Regions from separate parts of the Micromonospora sp. WMMA2032 genome, predicted to be linked through region 2. Evidence: predicted binding sites of a transcription regulator. Region 2 holds the regulator's gene; the other holds the start of a gene.
The links. The regulator HrcA, encoded in region 2, represses chaperone genes, less so after heat shock. The targets are predictions, from matches to a motif close to GGTTNGCACNCTCNNNNNGAGNGTGCNAACC.
Positions count from the first base shown of each region.

Region 1 (8,885 bases), 570 kb from region 2:
ACGGGACCGAAGCTCTTGTCGATCCCGCGTAGCTCCAGCAGGGGGGTTGCGGACACGGGTGTCTCCTTTGGGCGGAGGGAGGTCTCGGATCCCGTCCGGCGTGGGCGCCGCCCGACCCGGGTTTCCCCGTGCCGGGCGGCGCCGCCTGAGCGGGTTGGGTCAGCTCACGCCGGCGTCGGTGCAGAGCTTGGCGAACGCACCGGTGCAGAGCTCTTCCTTGGTGACGTAGTTGTCGGCCACCACGTCCTTGACGTTGTCCTTGTAGATGGCCTTCGGCTCCAGCAGCACGGCCGGCACGTCCCGGTTGCCCTCCGGGTCCTTGACGGTCTGGCCGGTCTCCTTCTTCTCGCCCTTGGCGAGCGCGATGGCCAGCTCGGCGGCGGCGTCCGCCTCCTTCTTGACCGCCTTGTAGACGGTCATGCACTGGTCACCGGCGAGGATGTTCTGCAGGCCCTCCTTGGTGGCGTCCTGACCGGTCACCGGGACCTTGCCGTTGAGCTTGTTCTTCTTGAGCACCGAGATGGCCGCGTTGCCCAGACCGTCGTTGGCGGCGAGCACGCCGTCGATCTTGCCGCCGGCCTTGGTCAGCTGCTGCTCGAAGATCGTGGCGGCCTGCGCGTTGTCCCAGGCCGGCACCGAGTCGTCGGCGACCTTGGTGTACTCCTTCGAGTCGAACTTCGGCTTGAGGACCGAGTCGTACCCGTTCTTGAACAGGGTGGCGTTGTTGTCGGTCGGCGAGCCGTTGAGGTACGCGATCGACGGGTTCTTGACGCCCTTGTCCGTCAGGCACTTGCTCAGGCCCTCGCCCTGGAGCTTGCCGACGGCCTCGTTGTCGAAGCTGACGTAGTACTGGGCGGAGCCGCCCAGGGTCAGCCGGTCGTAGTCGATGGTGGCGACGCCCTGCGACTTGGCCTTGTCGAGCACGGCCTTGCCGGTGCCGGAGTCCAGGTTGACGATCATCAGGACGTTGACGCCGTTGGTGATCATCTGGTCGGCGATGGTCTGGAACGCGGTCTTGTCGTTCTGCGCGTTCTGGATGTCCGACTCCACGCCGGCGGCGTCGAACGCCTCCTTGAGGAACTTGCGGTCCGCGCCCTCCCAGCGGGCGGAGGACTTGCTGTCCGGCAGGATCACGCCGATCTTCGGCTTCTTGTCGCTGGAGCCGCCGGCCTGGTCGGAAGAACCGCCGTTGTCACCACAGGCGGCCATGCTGCCGGTCGCGAGGAGACCGACGGCCGCGAAGGTGAGGAGTCCCTTGCGCATGTGCACGGGTCCTTTCGGGGGGTGGGGGAGTAGAGGTCGATGTTTTGTTGTGTCCGGCAACGTATTCCGCGCTTCCCGCGCTCCGCAAGAGTGCCGAGGTCAGAAGTTTGTTGGCGGCGGTAACAATTCAGCAACGCGGTTGTCACCCGGCCGACACCCGCGGCGGAAACGCTCCCACCGTCCGCTACGGGTGGTTCAACCGGCGGCGATCGGGGCGGTCCGCGCCCCGGTGAGCGCCACCAGGTCACCCGGCGCGAGCTGCACCTGCAGGCCCCGGCGGCCGGCCGAGACGTACACCGTCGGGTGTGTCGACGCGGAGGCGTCGACCACCGTCGGCAGTCGCCGGCGCTGCCCGAGCGGGCTGATCCCGCCCCGGACGTAGCCGGTCGCCCGTTCGGCCACTGTCCGGTCGGCCAGCGCGGCCCGCTTGCCGCCCACCGCCGCGGCGAGGGCCTTCAGGTCCAGCTCGCCGGTCACCGGCACCACGGCCACGGTCAGCTCGCCGTCCACCTCGGTGACCAGCGACTTGAACACCCGCTCCGGCGGCACCCCGAGCGCGGCGGCGACCAGCGCGCCGTAGTTCGGCGCGTCCGGCGAGACGTCGTACGGGTGCGTGCTGTGCGCGATCTTCCGCTTGGCCAGCAGCGCGGTCGCCGGAGTGCCCTGTCCCGCCATGACCGTCAAGCTAACCCGGCTGCGGCTCCCCGGCGAGCCGGAACGGGCGCCGGCCGGGGACGGCGGTCAGGCGGCGGCCGGCACCGGGCGGCAGATCAGCACGGTGGGCGCACCGGCCACCCGGGTGAGCACCAGGCTGGCCGCCGCCTCGCCGGCCAGGCGCAGGTCGCGGCGCAGCTTCTCCGGCTCCAGCGCCGAACCGCGCTTGAGGATCTCCACCCGGCCGACCCGGCGCTCCCGCAGCAGCGCGCGCAGGCGCTTGAGCGAGAACGGCAGCACGTCGGTGACCTCCAGGCAGCGCGCGTACGGGGTGAGCCGGGCCGCGTCCGCGTAGAGGTAGGCGATCGACGGGTCCGCGAGGGTGGCGTCGAGGTCGGCCGCCAGCTCGGCGACCAGGTGCGCGCGCACCACGGCCGGGTCCGGGTCGTACAGGAACGGCCGGACCGGGCCTACCGCCGCGTCGACCGCGCCGGTGCCGGTGAGGTGATAAGAGGGGGCCCTTCCTCTACCGGAGGCGTTAACAGGGGGCCCTTCCTTCTCCCGCAGCACGGTGGCGCGGCGGGGGACGTCCGCGAGGGGCCCGCACCAGAGCGCGGCCTCCACCAGGTCCCCGTCGACGCTCACCCACTCCGCCTCGGCGCCGGCCGGGATCAGCGCGTGGTCCAGCCCGGGCGCCACCTTGACCACGGTGCGCGGCACCCGCTCGGCCAGCCCGACGACGAAGTCCCACGGCGGCGAGTAGGCGTTCGGGTCGAAGATGCGCCGGCCGGTGCCGGCCCGTCGTCGCGCCGGGTCGCAGAACGCCCCGTCGACCCGGCTCACGTCGAACGTGGTGGCGTCGCCGCACTCCACCGTGACCAGGTCGGCCAGCCTGGCCGCCTCGGCGTTCGCGGCGGCCATCGCCGCGGTGACCGGGTCGGCCTCCACCGCGTACACCCGGATGCCGGCGCGGGCCGCGGCGAGCGCGTCGGCGCCCAGCCCGCAGCCCAGGTCGGCGAGCGTGGTCACGCCCGCGGCGCGCAGCCGCGCGGCCCGCCGGTCGGCGACCGCCCGGCGGGTGGCCTGCTCCAGCCCCGGCCGGGTGAAGAACATCCCGGCCGCCACCGCGCCGAACTTGCCGGCGGCCCGGCGGCGCAGCTCCGCCTGGGTCAGCGCCGCCGCCGCGAGCCCGCCCGGGATCCCGGCCGAGCGCAGCGCGGCGGCCGCCGCCAGGGGGTCGCCGCCGGCCACCCGCGCCGCCGCGGCGAGCGCGGCCGACCCCTCGGGGGTACGCAGCGCGGTGAGCTGGTCGAGGTCCACCCGCTCATTCTCCCGACCCGCCTGGTGGCCGACACGGCGGGCGACGCGCTGGCACTCTCCTTGACGGAGTGCTAGCCGAGGAATAACCTGCGATTAGCACTCTCACCCTGAGGGTGCCAACGCCCGGGCCCGTGCCCGGGGGTTGAGCGCCAGGCGGACCGGCACCCGCGACGACGGCCCCGCCCGGTGGCATGTGGCAGATTGACGCTGGTCGGCATGCCGACCGGTAACGACACCAAGTACCCGGGAGGGTATGCCCGTGACTACCGCGACCAAGGTTGCGATCAAGCCGCTCGAGGACCGCATCGTGGTCCAGGCGAACGAGGCCGAGACCACCACCGCCTCGGGCATCGTGATCCCCGACACCGCCAAGGAGAAGCCGCAGGAGGGCACCGTCCTCGCTGTCGGCCCGGGCCGGATCGACGACAAGGGCAACCGCGTGCCGGTCGACGTGAAGGTCGGCGACACCGTCCTCTACTCGAAGTACGGCGGCACCGAGGTCAAGTACGCCGGCGAGGAGTACCTGGTGCTCTCCGCCCGCGACGTCCTCGCGGTCATCGAGAAGTAAGCAACCGATCAGTGTCGTTGCCCCGGTCCGGCTCGCCGGGCCGGGGCAACGTCGCTTCGAAGGGATACTGATGGCGAAGATCCTCAGCTTCTCGGACGACGCCCGGCACCTGCTCGAGCACGGTGTCAACGCCCTCGCGGACGCGGTCAAGGTCACCCTCGGCCCGCGCGGTCGCAACGTCGTCCTGGACAAGAAGTTCGGTGCGCCCACGATCACCAACGACGGCGTGACCATCGCCAAGGAGATCGAGCTCACCAACCCGTACGAGAACCTCGGCGCGCAGCTGGTCAAGGAGGTGGCGACCAAGACCAACGACGTCGCCGGCGACGGGACCACCACCGCCACCGTGCTGGCCCAGGCCATGGTCCGCGAGGGCCTGCGCAACGTGGCCGCCGGCACCAACCCGACCGGCCTGAAGCGGGGCATCGACGCGGCGGCCGCCAAGGTCTCCGAGGCGCTGCTCGGCAAGGCCGTCGAGGTCGCCAGCAAGGAGTCGATCGCGCACGTCGCGACCGTCTCCGCGCAGGACTCCACCATCGGCGAGCTGATCGCCGAGGCGATGGAGCGGGTCGGCCGCGACGGTGTCATCACCGTCGAGGAGGGCTCGGCGCTCACCACCGAGCTGGAGGTGACCGAGGGTCTCCAGTTCGACAAGGGCTTCATCTCGCCGAACTTCGTCACCGACGTGGAGGGGCAGGAGTCGGTCCTGGAGGACCCGTACATCCTGATCACCACGCAGAAGATCTCGGCCATCGAGGAGCTGCTGCCGCTGCTGGAGAAGGTCCTCCAGAACAACAAGCCGCTGCTCATCGTCGCCGAGGACGTCGAGGGCCAGGCCCTGTCCACGCTGGTGGTCAACGCCATCCGCAAGACCATCAAGGTCTGCGCGGTCAAGGCCCCCGGCTTCGGCGACCGCCGCAAGGCGATGCTCCAGGACATGGCCATCCTGACCGGCGCCGAGCTGGTCGCCCCGGAGCTGGGCTACAAGCTCGACCAGGTCGGCCTGGAGGTGCTCGGCACCGCCCGTCGCGTCGTGGTCGACAAGGAGAACACCACCGTCGTCGACGGTGGCGGTCAGTCCTCCGAGGTCGCCGACCGGGTCGCCCAGATCCGCAAGGAGATCGAGGCCTCGGACTCCGAGTGGGACCGGGAGAAGCTGGCCGAGCGGCTGGCGAAGCTCTCCGGCGGCATCGCGGTGATCAAGGTCGGCGCGGCCACCGAGGTCGAGATGAAGGAGCGCAAGCACCGCATCGAGGACGCCATCGCCGCGACCAAGGCCGCGGTCGAGGAGGGCACGGTCCCGGGCGGCGGCGCCGCGCTGGCCCAGATCCTGCCGGTGCTCGACGACGACCTGGGCTTCACCGGCGAGGAGAAGGTCGGCGTCTCGATCGTGCGCAAGGCGCTGGTCGAGCCGCTGCGCTGGATCGCGCAGAACGCCGGGCACGACGGCTACGTGGTGGTGCAGAAGGTCGTCGCCCAGGAGTGGGGCACCGGCCTCGACGCCGCCACCGGCGAGTACGTCGACCTGGCCAAGTCCGGCATCCTCGACCCGGTGAAGGTGACCCGCAACGCGGTCTCCAACGCCGCGTCGATCGCCGGCCTGCTGCTCACCACCGAGAGCCTGGTCGTGGAGAAGCCGGCCGAGCCGGAGCCGGCCGCCGCCGGTGGGCACGGCCACTCGCACGGCCACGGCCACCAGCACGGCCCGGGCTTCTGACCCGAGGAGTACGCCCGACGTCGGGGCGCACCGCCGAGCCGGCGGTGTGCCCCGACGTGCTTACGGAACGCTGACGAGATTGGCAGCCGGCCCGCCCGGTCGACCAGACTGGACGGCGTGCGCATGATCTCCCGCCGCCACGCGGCGCTTGCCGGTGTCGTCGCCGCCGTGGTGGCGCTCGGCACCGCCGAGCCGGTGGCCGTCCTGACCGGCCCCCGGTCCGCCCCGCTGATCGCCGTCGGCGGTGTCGTCGTCGACCTGGTGCCCGAGCCGCTCAAGCAGTTCGCCATCGCCGTCTTCGGCACGTACGACAAGATCGCCCTGCTGGTCGGGACGGCGCTGCTGCTGGCCGGCTTCGCGGCGCTGCTCGGCCTGGCGGCGGCCCGGCGACTGGCGGTCGGCCTGGCCGGCATCGCCGTGTTCGCCGTGCTCGGCGTCGCCGCCGCGCTGACCCGACCCGGCGCGGACGCGTTCGACGCGCTGCCCTCCCTGGTCGGCGCCGGCCTCGGCGGACTGACGCTCTGGGCGTTCGTCGCCGGCCCGTTGAGCCCGGACCGCGCCGAGGTCGACCGGGCGCGCCCCGGGCAGGGGCCGGACCGCGCCGGGGTCGACCGGGCGCGCGCCGGACAGGTGCCGGACCGCCACGAGGTCGACCTGGCCGCCGGTGAGCCGGCCGGGACGCCCCCTTCCACGCCCCCGCCACCCCCGCCACCCCCGGCGGCTGCCGCGTTCGCGCGCGAGGAGGAGACCCCGGGCGGCTGGGAGCCGGCCCGGCACGACGTTCCGGAGTCGCGACGTCGGTTCCTGCGGGGCGTCGGCCTGCTGACCGGGGCGGCGGCGGTGGCCGGGCTCGGCGGGCACTGGCTGGCCGGCCGGCGTGGCGTCTCGGCGGCCCGGGAGGCGGTGACGCTGCCCGCGCCCGCGATGCCCGCGCCGCCGGTACCGGCCGGCGCGGACCTGTCGCTGCCCCGGCTCGCCCCCTACGTCACGCCGAACCGCGAGTTCTACCGGATCGACACCGCGCTGGTGGTGCCGCAGGTGGACCCGGTGACCTGGCGGCTGCGCATCCACGGCCGGGTCCGCAACCCGATCGAGCTGAGCTTCGACGACCTGCTCGCCCGCCCGATGGTCGAGCGGTACGTGACCCTGGCCTGCGTCTCCAACGAGGTCGGCGGTGACCTGATCGGCAACGCCCGCTGGCTCGGCGTGCCGATCAAGGAGCTGCTCGACGAGGCCGACCCGGAGGAGGGTGCGGACCAGGTGGTCGGGCGCGCGGTGGACGGCTGGACCTGCGGCACCCCCACCTCGGTGCTGCGCGACGGGCGGGACGCGCTGCTGGCGGTGGGGATGAACGGCGAGCCGCTGCCGGTCCAGCACGGCTTCCCGGTGCGGATGGTGGTGCCCGGCCTCTACGGGTACGTCTCGGCGTGCAAGTGGGTCACCGAGCTGGAGCTGACCAGCTTCGCCGACTTCGACGCGTACTGGGTGCCGCGCGGCTGGTCCGCCCAGGGCCCGGTCAAGACCCAGTCCCGGATCGACACCCCGCGTGCCCGCAGCCGCCCGGCCGCCGGCCCGGTGACGGTCGCCGGGGTGGCGTGGGCGCAGCACCGCGGCGTCCGCCGCGTCGAGGTACGCGTGGACGACGGCCCATGGCGGGAGGCGACGCTGGCCCCGGCGGTGTCGACGGACACCTGGGTGCAGTGGTCGTGGCGATGGGACGCCGCGCCCGGGGAGCACACCCTCCAGGTACGCGCCACCGACGCGGCCGGCGAGACGCAGCCGGAGCGGCGCAGCCCGGTGGCCCCCGACGGCGCCACCGGCTGGCACACCGTCACGGTCACCGTCGCCTGACCGGTCCAGGCCCGTCGGCGCCGTCAGACGCTACGGACCGCGACGCGGTGTGGCGATGCGGGGCGCGGCGGTCCGGGGCGTGACCGGGCGGGACGGGGTGACCGCGTTGGCGGGCCGTGCGGCGGTCGGCCAGGTGAGGCAGAGGCGATCCGCGGGGGTCGGGAAGGGCCTCGGACCTGCCTAGGAACTTGATGACGTGAACGATTCGGTTTCGGGGTCGACCCCCACGCCTCGGGGCGGCCGCTGCTGCGGGCGCTGCCGTCACTCGCCTGAGTCGTTCAGGTCATCAAGTTCCTAGGCAGCCGGAAGGGTGGCCGAAGCGGCGATGCCGCGCCCCGGGACGGGGCGCGGCATCGGAAGGAGCGCGGTGGGTCAGGCAACCTTGCGCTGGTCCGGCACGGCGGTCTTGTGCGGCCGGCCGAGGCGCGCCTCCAGCCGGGCGATGTCCACCCGGCTCTGCCGGCGGTCGGCCAGGTCCTCCCAGCCGAGGGCGAGCAGGCGCAGCCGCTCGGACTCGCTGAAGCCGCCCCAGACGCCGTAGGGCTCGCGGACCGCGAGGGCGTGGGCGGCGCACTCGGCGCGCACCGGGCAGGCGCGGCACACGGACTTGGCGCCGGTCTCCCGGCGCAGTCGGGAGGAGCCGCGCTCGCCGTCCGGGTGGAAGAACTGGGCGCTGTCGCGGCCACGGCAGGCGCCGAGCCGCTGCCAGTCCCAGAGGTCGACGATGGGTCCAGGCAGCCTACGTACGTTCGACATCAGCACCCCTCCTCCCGCGCGGCACCGCGGAGAATGTTCGTGGCCAGCTACCGGGCGGCGGTCCGCGCGGGATGCCGGTTCCGGATGAACGACTCGGTACCCGAGCTGACCCCGCCTCACACATCTGTGATCGAAAACCTCGGACAGTCAGCGGCATATGCACCAGATGTCGGAAAAGTTCGGATGATTGCCCGGAACCCCCTCCCCGGCCGACCCCCACGTGGTCTGCTCTGAGTCGGAGAGGAGACCACAGTGCGTAGCGTTCTCGTGTGCGTTCGGACACCATTGGCGGCCCAGCATCTGACCTCCGCGGCGGCGCGGCTCGGGCTGTCCGGCGTCGTCCGGACGGCCGTCTCCGATCCCGAGGTGATGTTGCGGCTCGCCGAGCGTCCGGTCGACGTGGTGCTGGCCGACACCGCCCTCACCCGGCCGGACAGCCCCGGTTTCGTGCGTCGGGTGCTCGCCCGCGCCCCGCAGGCCGCGGTGCTGCTGCTGGGCCCGGAGGAGTCGGAGTCGGCGGCGGCCACGATCAGTGCCGGTGCGCGCGGTCTGATCCAGAACGCCGACCACGATCTGACCAGCGCGGTGGCGAAGGCGCTGCTGCTGCTCTCCGCCCCCGGGCGGACCAACCGGCACCGGGTGGCCGACCCGGCTCGGGACGCGGCGGCAGTCGGCGGGTCGACCCGGGCGGCGGCGTCGGGGCGTACCCCGGGCGGGCCCGGCTGGCCGGCGACCGCGACGGACGCCGCCGGCCTG
Region 1 covers NZ_CP024052.1:5,085,579-5,094,463, forward strand. The annotation lists gene CO540_RS23655 (ATP-binding cassette domain-containing protein) at 1-56, opposite strand, end outside; gene CO540_RS23660 (sugar ABC transporter substrate-binding protein) at 160-1,263, opposite strand; gene ybaK (Cys-tRNA(Pro) deacylase) at 1,459-1,938, opposite strand; gene CO540_RS23670 (methyltransferase domain-containing protein) at 2,005-3,237, opposite strand; gene groES (co-chaperone GroES) at 3,491-3,805, shown strand; gene groL (chaperonin GroEL) at 3,876-5,522, shown strand; partial or broken gene CO540_RS31380 (molybdopterin-binding oxidoreductase) at 5,646-6,077, shown strand; partial or broken gene CO540_RS31385 (molybdopterin-dependent oxidoreductase) at 6,303-7,373, shown strand; gene CO540_RS23690 (WhiB family transcriptional regulator) at 7,746-8,129, opposite strand; gene CO540_RS23695 (response regulator transcription factor) at 8,382-8,885, shown strand, end outside.
Region 1: the regulator HrcA is predicted to act here: its motif matches at 3,329-3,359, upstream of groES (co-chaperone GroES).

Region 2 (8,885 bases):
ACCTGGGCGGTGGACGTGACCGGCGCGGTCGTCGGCGAGTGCTGGGCGGTCGGCTCCGCGCTGCTCCAGGTGACCAAGCCGCGCACGCCGTGCCGGACGTTCGCCGGCTTCTGGGGCGTACCGGACCTGATCAAGCGGTTCACCCTGCGGGGCGCGCCCGGGGCCTACCTGCGGGTGCTGCGCGAGGGCGAGATCGGTGCCGGCGACCCGGTCGAGGTGGTCGACCGGCCGGCACACGGGGTGACCGTCGGCGAGGTGTTCCGCGCGACCACGCTGGAGCCGGAGCTGCTACCCCGCCTGCTCGACGTGCCGGAGCTGCCCGAGCCGCTGCGGGAGAAGGTCCGCCGCCGGCTCGCCGGCTGACCGGCGCCGGCCGGATCAGGTCGCGGCGAAGACCTCGGCCAGCACCTGCGTGGCCGGGTCACCCTTCACCCGGTCCCAGGTGCCCTGCTCGGCCGTCCACTCCAGGTTCGCGAAGCGGACCCGCTTCACGCCGTGGTCGTCGGCGTGCGACACCAGCCAGTGCGCGTAGCGCCAGCCGTCGCGGTCGTCGCCCGCCGGCACCGTCAGCCCGGTGAGATCGGTCCCCGCGGTCAGCCGGGGCAACCCCCAGTCGAGCGTGAGCCCCTCCAGCAGCGCACTGGCGGCGGCCGGTCCGCGCATGGTCGGCGTCGAACCGACGGTGCAGGCCACCGCTCCGGTCGCCTCACCCAGCAGGGCGCGGGTCAGGACCTGCGACTCGTCCGCCCACTTCTGGTACGCCTCGGGGTAGGCCGACCGCTGCACCCGCTGGGCGGCCTCGGTGACCCGCATCCGCTCCCAGCCCCTGACCCTCTTCAACGCGGCGTAGAACTTGTTCGCCGCGTAGCGCGGGTCCTGGATCTCCTCCGGCGTGCCCCAACCCTGGCTCGGGCGCTGCTGGAACAGGCCCAGGGAGTCCCGGTCGCCGTGCGCGATGTTGCGCAGGTGCGACTCCTGGTAGGCGGTGGCCAGCGCCACCACCACCGCCCGCTCGGGCATCCGGCGCTGCACGCCGATGGCCGCGATGGTGGCCGCGTTCGCCATCTGGTCGGCGCCGAGCACCACCTCGCCGTCGGCCTGCACCGTGCAGGTCCGGCTGGCCACCGGCAGGCGCAGGTGGTGACCGAACTGCTTGGTGACGAACCAGATCGCGAGCAGGGCCAGCACACACACCGCCACACCAGATGCCACGATCGCCGCTCGCGTCCGCACCCGCACCCCCTGTCCCGACAGTCCGACCAGCGTACGTCGGCCACCTCACATCCCGGCTCGGCCGACCGGCTGTCTCACCCCGGCGTCACCGGGCCGCCACGTACCGCGTCGATGTGGCCGGCCGGTGAGCGGCGCTCCCGCCCCTCAGTCTCCGGTCGGCACCCACGACGCGGGGCGCTTCTCCCGGAACGCCAGGACCCCCTCGCGCCCCTCGTCGGAGAGGAAGTACCCGGTGGAGAGCGCCGCCAACTCGGCGATCTCGGCCCGCAGGTCGGTGGCGGCCGGGCGGCGCAGCAGTTCCTTCGCCCCGGCCAGGGCACGAGGCGCCCCCCTGACCAGCGAGGCGCAGTACCGCTCCACGGCGGCGTCCAGCCCGTCCGCCGGCACCGCGGCGGTGACCAGGCCGACCTCGGCGGCCCGCCGGCCGTCGAAGGTGTCCCCGGTCAGGTACAACTCGGCCGCGGCCCGAGGGCTCAGCCGGGGCAGCACGGTCGCCGAGATCACCGCCGGGATCACCCCGATCCGCACCTCGGTGAACGCGAACGTCGCCTCCTGCGCGCAGACCGCCAGGTCGGCGGCCGCGATCAGGCCCAGCCCGCCGGCCCGGGCCGGCCCGGCCACCTTCGCCAGCACCGGCTTCGGGCACTCCCGCACGGCGACCAGCACGTCGCCGAGCATCCCGGCGGGCACGGTCCCGCTCGCGTACGCGGCGGCGGTCTCCTTCAGGTCGGCGCCGGAGCAGAAGACCGGACCGGTGTGGTCCAGCACGATCGCCCGGACCGTGTCGTCGGCGACCGCGGCGGCCAGCCCGGCCAGCAGCTCGGTCATCAGCGCCGTGGAGAGCGCGTTGCGGTTGTGCGGGCTGTCCAGGGTGAGGGTGGTCACCCCACGGGCCGTGGCGACCCGCACGAGAGCGTCCGGAGAGGTCATGCCGGGCACACTAGTGGCCATGCCCGGCGTCCTTCCAGAAGGCGAACCCGTCCCGCGCGACGGCTCGCTGCCCGCCGCCGCCCGCCGCGCCGTCGGCGCCCGCGGCTTCGGCGTGTACGTGCACGTCCCGTTCTGCGCCAGCCGGTGCGGCTACTGCGACTTCAACACGTACACCGCGTCGGAGCTGGGCGGCGGGGCGAGCCGGGAGACGTACGCCGACAGCGTGCTGGCCGAGCTGGCGCTCGCCGACCGGGTGCTCGGCGACACGCCGCCGCCGCGGGTCGACACCGTCTTCGTCGGTGGCGGCACGCCCACCCTGCTGCCCGCCGACGACCTGGCCCGGATCCTCGACGGCATCGACCGCACCTGGGGGCTGGCCGCCGACGCCGAGGTGACCACCGAAGCCAACCCCGAGTCGGTCACCCCGGAGTCGCTCAAGACGCTGCGGGCCGCCGGCTACACCCGCATCTCGCTGGGCATGCAGTCCGCCGCGCCGGGGGTGCTCGCGGTGCTCGACCGCCGGCACAGCGCCGGCCGGGCCACCGCCGCGGCCCGGGAGGCGCGCGATGCCGGATTCGACCACGTCAACCTGGACCTGATCTACGGCACGCCGGGGGAGACGGCCGAGGACTTCGCCGCCTCGCTGGCGCAGGTGGTCGAGGCGGGGGTGGACCACGTCAGCGCGTACGCCCTGATCGTGGAGGACGGCACCCGGTTGGCCGCGCGGATGCGCCGGGGCGAGCTGCCGTACCCCTCCGACGACGTGGCGGCGGACCGCTACCTGGCCGCGGAGGAGGCGCTCGGCGCGGCCGGCTTCTCCTGGTACGAGGTGTCCAACTGGGCCCGCTCGGCGGCGGCGGCGTGCCGGCACAACCTGCTCTACTGGACCGGCGCCGACTGGTGGGGCCTGGGCCCGGGGGCACACAGCCACGTCGGCGGGGTGCGCTGGTGGAACGTCAAGCACCCGACCGCGTACGCGGCGCGGCTGGCCGAGGGCGCGTCACCGGCGCTGGCCCGGGAACGGCTGACGCCCGACGAGCAGCACATGGAGGACGTGATGCTGCGGGTGCGGCTCGCCTCCGGGCTGCCGCTGGACGTGCTCGACGAGGCCGGCCGGACCGGCGCCGAGCGGGCCCGGGACGCGGGGCTGCTGGACGCCGGGGCGTACGCGCGGGGCCTGGTGGTGCTGACCCTGCGCGGCCGGCTGCTGGCCGACGCGGTGGTCCGCGACCTGCTGCCCTGACCGGCGCCGGCCGGCCCCGTCGTCCGGGACCGGCCGGAGCGGATCACTTGATCAGGCTGGCCGACATCGGGTAGCGGTAGAGCTGACCCTCGTTGGCCTTCACCCCGGCCAGGATGCCGAAGACGATGCCGACGATCATGGCGCCGAAGCCGATCACCAGACCGATCAGGATGCAGGTGAGGATCCAGCCGACCAGCGCGATGACCGACCAGATGAGCTGGAAGTTGAGCGCGGCGATCGCGTGCGCCCGGACGGTGGGGGACTGGTTGCCCCGGGCCAGCAGCGCCACCAGCGGCGCGATCCAGCCCAGCACGCCGCCACCGATCAGCATCCCGGCGGCGCCGCCGAAGTGCGCGACCAGGGCCCAGGTCTTGTCGTCGTTGTTGGCGTAACCGGCCGGCGGGCCGTACCCGCCGCCACCGGGGTAGCCGGCGCCGTAGCCCGGCGCGCCGCCGCCCGGCGGGGGATAGCCACCCGGCGGCGGGTAGCCGCCGCCCGACGGGGGTTGGCCGCCCGGGGGTGGATAGTCACCGGGCGGGGGATAGCCGCCCGCCGCCGGTGCCCCGGACAGTGGTGCGGTGGGCGGCTCACCGGCAGGCGAGGAGCCGTAGGGCGCCGACGGCGCGGTCGGGTCGGGCTGGGGGCCGGGGTCCCCCGCTCCGGGAGGGCGAGGAGGTTCAGTCATGCACGTCACGGTAGGTCCCGCCGGCAAGTGGCACCAGGGCTGTTCGGCCCCGGCGCGTCGACGGAGGGCGGTGGGGCGCACCGGAGGTCCGTCGCTGATCATCGCGTCGGCGGGGGTGCCGACGTAGACTGGCACTCGCTACAGTCGAGTGCCAGCCGCGTCAGGAGGTGGGGGACATGGGTCTCGACGACCGGAAGCTCGCCGTGCTGCGCGCGATCGTCGAGGACTACGTCGCCACGCAGGAGCCGGTGGGCAGCAAGGCCCTGGTCGAGCGGCACCAGCTCGGCGTCTCGCCGGCGACCGTGCGCAACGACATGGCGGTGCTGGAGGAGGAGGGCTACATCCGGCAGCCGCACACCAGCGCCGGCCGGGTGCCCACCGACCGTGGCTACCGCCTCTTCGTCGACCGGCTGTCCCGGGTCAAGCCGCTCAGTCCGGCCGAGCGGCGGGCGATCGAGCGCTTCCTGGTCGGCGCCGTCGACCTCGACGACGTGGTGCACCGCACGGTCCGGCTGCTCGCGCAGCTGACCCGGCAGGTCGCCGTGGTGCAGTACCCGAGCCTGGCCCGCTCCAAGGTGCGCCACCTGGAGCTGGTGCCGATCTCCACCACCCGGCTGATGGTCGTCATGATCGCCGACACCGGGCGGGTCGAGCAGCGGCTGGTCGAGCTGCCCGCCCCGGTGCCCGCCGACGACGTCACCGCCCTGCGCCGGCTGGTCAACGAGAAGCTGGTCGGCTGCCAACTGGCCGAGACGCCGCCGCTGGTGCAGGCGCTGGTCGAGGAGTCCGCGCCCCAGCTGCGCCCGGCCATGACCACGCTCTCCACCGTGCTGCTGGAGACGCTCGTGGAACGGCACGAGGAGCGCATCGCGCTGGCCGGCACGGCCAACCTCACCCGGGGTGGCCTGCTCGACTTCCAGGGCTCGCTGCGCCCCATCCTGGAGGCGCTCGAGGAGGAGGTCGTGCTGCTCAAGCTGATCGGCGAGACGGAGCCGAGCACCACCCGGGTGCTCATCGGCGACGAGAACGAGATCGACAACCTGCGGGCCGCCTCGGTGGTCAGCACCGGCTACGGCCCGGGTGCCACGATCGTGGGTGGGCTCGGCGTGCTCGGGCCGACCCGGATGGACTACCCCGGCACCATCGCCACGGTGAGGGCCGTGGCACGCTACGTGGGCGAACTGCTGGCCCAGAACTGACCAGTCAGGGCCGACGGCCGGCCTCGGCCGACGACCGGCGTGACGCGAGACGAACATGAGGACACCGAACGCAGTGGCCAGGGACTACTACGGCATTCTCGGCGTGAGCCGGGACGCCTCCGACGACGAGATCAAGCGCGCCTACCGCAAGCTGGCGCGGCAGTACCACCCGGACGTGAATCCGGACCCGGAGGCACAGGAGAAGTTCAAGGACATCAACGCCGCGTACGAGGTTCTCTCGGACGACCGGAAACGGCAGATCGTCGACCTGGGTGGCGACCCGCTCGCCCCGGGCGGCGGGGGCGCCGGCGGTCCGGGTGGTCCCGGTGGCGCCGGCCCGTTCGTCGGCTTCCAGGACATCATGGACGCGTTCTTCGGCGGCGCGGCGGGCGGCAGCCGGGGTCCCCGGCCGCGCACCCGTCCGGGCGCGGACGCGATCCTGCGGCTGGAGCTCGACCTCAACGAGACCGCGTTCGGCGTCGAGGCGCCGATCACCGTCGACACCGCCGTGCTCTGCACCACCTGCTCGGGCGCCGGCACCGCCGCCGGCACCCACCTGGCCACCTGCGAGGCGTGCGGCGGTCGGGGCGAGGTCCAGTCGGTGCAGCGGACGTTCCTCGGCCAGGTGGTCTCCGCCCGGCCGTGCACCGTCTGCCAGGGCTACGGCACCACGATCCCGCACCCCTGCCCGACCTGCGCCGGCGACGGCCGGGTGCGCACCCGTCGCTCGCTGACCGTCAAGATCCCGGCCGGCGTCGAGGACGGCATGCGGATCCGCCTCGCCCAGCAGGGCGAGGTCGGTCCGGGCGGCGGCACCGCCGGCGACCTCTACGTCGAGATCCACGAGCGGCCGCACGACGTCTACTCCCGCAAGGGCGACGACCTGCACTGCCGGGTCACCGTGCCGATGACCGCCGCCGCGCTCGGCACCCGGTTGACCATCAAGACGCTCGACAGTGAGGAGACCGTCGACGTCAAGGCGGGCACCCAGCCCGGCAGCACCCTGCGCCTGCGCGCCCGGGGCGTGCCGCACCTGCGCGGCACCGGTCGTGGCGACCTCTACGTCCACCTGGACGTGCGGACCCCGACCAAGCTCGACGCCGACCAGGAGCGGATGCTGCGCGACTTCGCCAAGACCCGGGGCGAGGAGGTCGCCGAGCTGACCAAGCAGGGCGGCTTCTTCTCCCGGATGCGCGACGCCTTCAACGGGCACGCCTGAGGTGTCCGCCCCGCTGTTCCTGGTCGAGGCGCTGCCCACCGGTGACACGCTGACGCTGGACGGCCCGGAGGGGCACCACGCGGCCACCGTGCAACGGCTGCGCGTCGGCGAGGAACTGCTGCTCGCCGACGGCCGGGGCGGCACCGCCGCCGCGGTGGTCACCGCCGTCGGCCGGGGCACGCTCGACCTGCGGGTCACCACCCGGGGGTACGCGGACGCGTGCGTCCCCCGGCTGGTGGTGGTGCAGGGCATCGCCAAGGGCGACCGGGGTGAGCTGGCCGTGCAGGCGATGACCGAGGTGGGCGTGGACGAGATCGTGCCGTGGGCGGCGTCCCGCTCGGTCGTCCAGTGGCGCGGCGACCGGGGCGTACGGGCCCGGGAGAAGTGGGCGGCCACCGCCCGCGAGGCCGCCAAGCAGGCCCGCCGACCGTGGCTGCCGGTGGTGGCGGGAGCACCCGACGAGTCCACCGCCACGGTCACCCGACGGATCGCCGGCGCGGCGGCCGCCTTCGTGCTGCACGAGGAGGCAGAGGAGCGGCTGACCACCGCCGAGCTGCCGTCGACCGGCGAGATCGTGCTGGTGGTCGGCCCCGAGGGCGGCATCGCCGAGGCCGAGTTGACCGCGTTCACCGACGCCGGCGCCCACCCCGTCCGCCTGGGCCCCTCGGTGCTCCGCACCTCCACGGCCGGCGTAGCCGCCCTCTCCGTCCTCTCCACCCGCCTCTCCCGCTGGTAACCCTCGTCGATCTTGCACTTTGTGACTCGGCAAAGGTGACGAAACGCCCATCGCGAGGGCCGGAAGTGCAAGATCGCGGGGGAGGGCGGGGTCAGGTGCGGAGGTAGGAGGCGCCGTTGAGGTCGATGATGGTGCCGGCGGCCCACTCCGCTTCCGGGCTGGCCAGCCAGTGCACGGCGGCGGCGATCTCCTCGGGGCGGGCCACCCGGTGGAACGGGGACTGGGCCCGGACCGCGTCGCCGCGCTCGCTCTTGAGGTGCTCGTTGGTCATGTCCGTCTCGACGAAGCCGGGAGCCACACAGGCCACCCCGATGCCGTACGGGGCCAGCGCCACCGCCAGCGACTGCGCCATCGCGTTCATCCCCGCCTTGCTCGCCCCGTACGCCGGGTTCGCCGGCTCACCGCGGAACGCGCCCCGGGACGAGACGTTCACGATCCGGCCGCCCCGCTCCCGCATGTGCTGGGCGGCGCACCAGGCCGCGTTCGCGGCGCCGACCAGGTTGGTGTCGAGCACCTCCCGCCACCGCGCCCGCCACTGCTCGTAGCTGCTGCCGAAGACGGGGTGCGGCGGGTCCGCCGGGCCGAAGACGCCGGCGTTGTTGACCAGCACGTCGAGGCCCCCGAGCAGTCGGGCCGCCTCGTCCACCATGACCCGGACCGCGTCCGCGTCGGCCAGGTCGGCGCGGACCACCACGTGCCCGTCGCCGGGCAGCTCGCCGCGCAGCGCCTCGGCCAGCTCGGCCGAGTCCCGGTGGTGGATCGCCACCCGGTCCCCGCCGGCCGCGAACGCCCGCGCGACCGCCCGTCCGATGCCCCGCGAGGCCCCCGTCACCAGCACCGCCCGTCCCGCCATGCCGGCCATCCTGCCGCACCGCGCCGAGGGGTCGGCCGGGGCCCCGTCGGTCACCGCCCCTCCCTAGACTGCGGCGATGGGAGTCGACTGCCTGTTCTGCCGGATCGTCGCCGGAGAGATCCCGGCCACCATCGTCCGTGAGACCGCCACCACCCTCGCCTTCCGGGACATCGACCCGAAGGCGCCCACCCACGTGCTGGTGATCCCCAAGGAGCACTACGCGGACGTGGCCACGCTCGCCCAGGGCGACCCCGGGCTCGCCGGCGAGGTGCTCCACACCGCGGCCGTGGTGGCCGAGGAGGAGGGCCTGACGGTGGACGGCTTCCGGCTCATGTTCAACACCGGCCCGTACGGCGGCCAGGAGGTCTTCCACGTGCACGCCCACCTGCTCGGTGGCGCGCCGCTCGGCCCGATGCTCTGCCGGTGACCATGACCGGGATCTCCGACCGGCTCGACCGGATGGTGCGGCAGGCGCAGGCGAAGGGCCGGATCCCGGCGGTCTCGGCGGCCCTGCACCGGGCCGACCGCCCGCTCTGGACCTGCGCGGTGGGCGGCACCGGCAACGACACCCCGCTCGACGCCGAGACGGTCTTCCGGATCGGCTCGGTCACCAAGACCTTCACCGCGACGCTGGTCATGCAGTGCCGCGACGACGGCCTGCTCGACCTGGACGACCCGATCGGGCGGCACCTCGACCTCACCGCGCACGGCGAGCTGACCGTGCGCCGGCTGCTGTCGCACACCGCCGGCCTGCAACGCGAGCCGCACGGCGACGTGTGGGACAGCC
Region 2 covers NZ_CP024052.1:5,659,305-5,668,189, forward strand. The annotation lists gene CO540_RS26305 (MOSC domain-containing protein) at 1-363, shown strand, start outside; gene CO540_RS26310 (hypothetical protein) at 379-1,239, opposite strand; gene CO540_RS26315 (enoyl-CoA hydratase-related protein) at 1,378-2,163, opposite strand; gene hemW (radical SAM family heme chaperone HemW) at 2,183-3,406, shown strand; gene CO540_RS26325 (DUF4870 domain-containing protein) at 3,450-4,091, opposite strand; gene hrcA (heat-inducible transcriptional repressor HrcA) at 4,268-5,290, shown strand; gene dnaJ (molecular chaperone DnaJ) at 5,364-6,509, shown strand; gene CO540_RS26340 (16S rRNA (uracil(1498)-N(3))-methyltransferase) at 6,511-7,245, shown strand; gene CO540_RS26345 (SDR family NAD(P)-dependent oxidoreductase) at 7,337-8,098, opposite strand; gene CO540_RS26350 (histidine triad nucleotide-binding protein) at 8,175-8,525, shown strand; gene CO540_RS26355 (serine hydrolase) at 8,528-8,885, shown strand, end outside.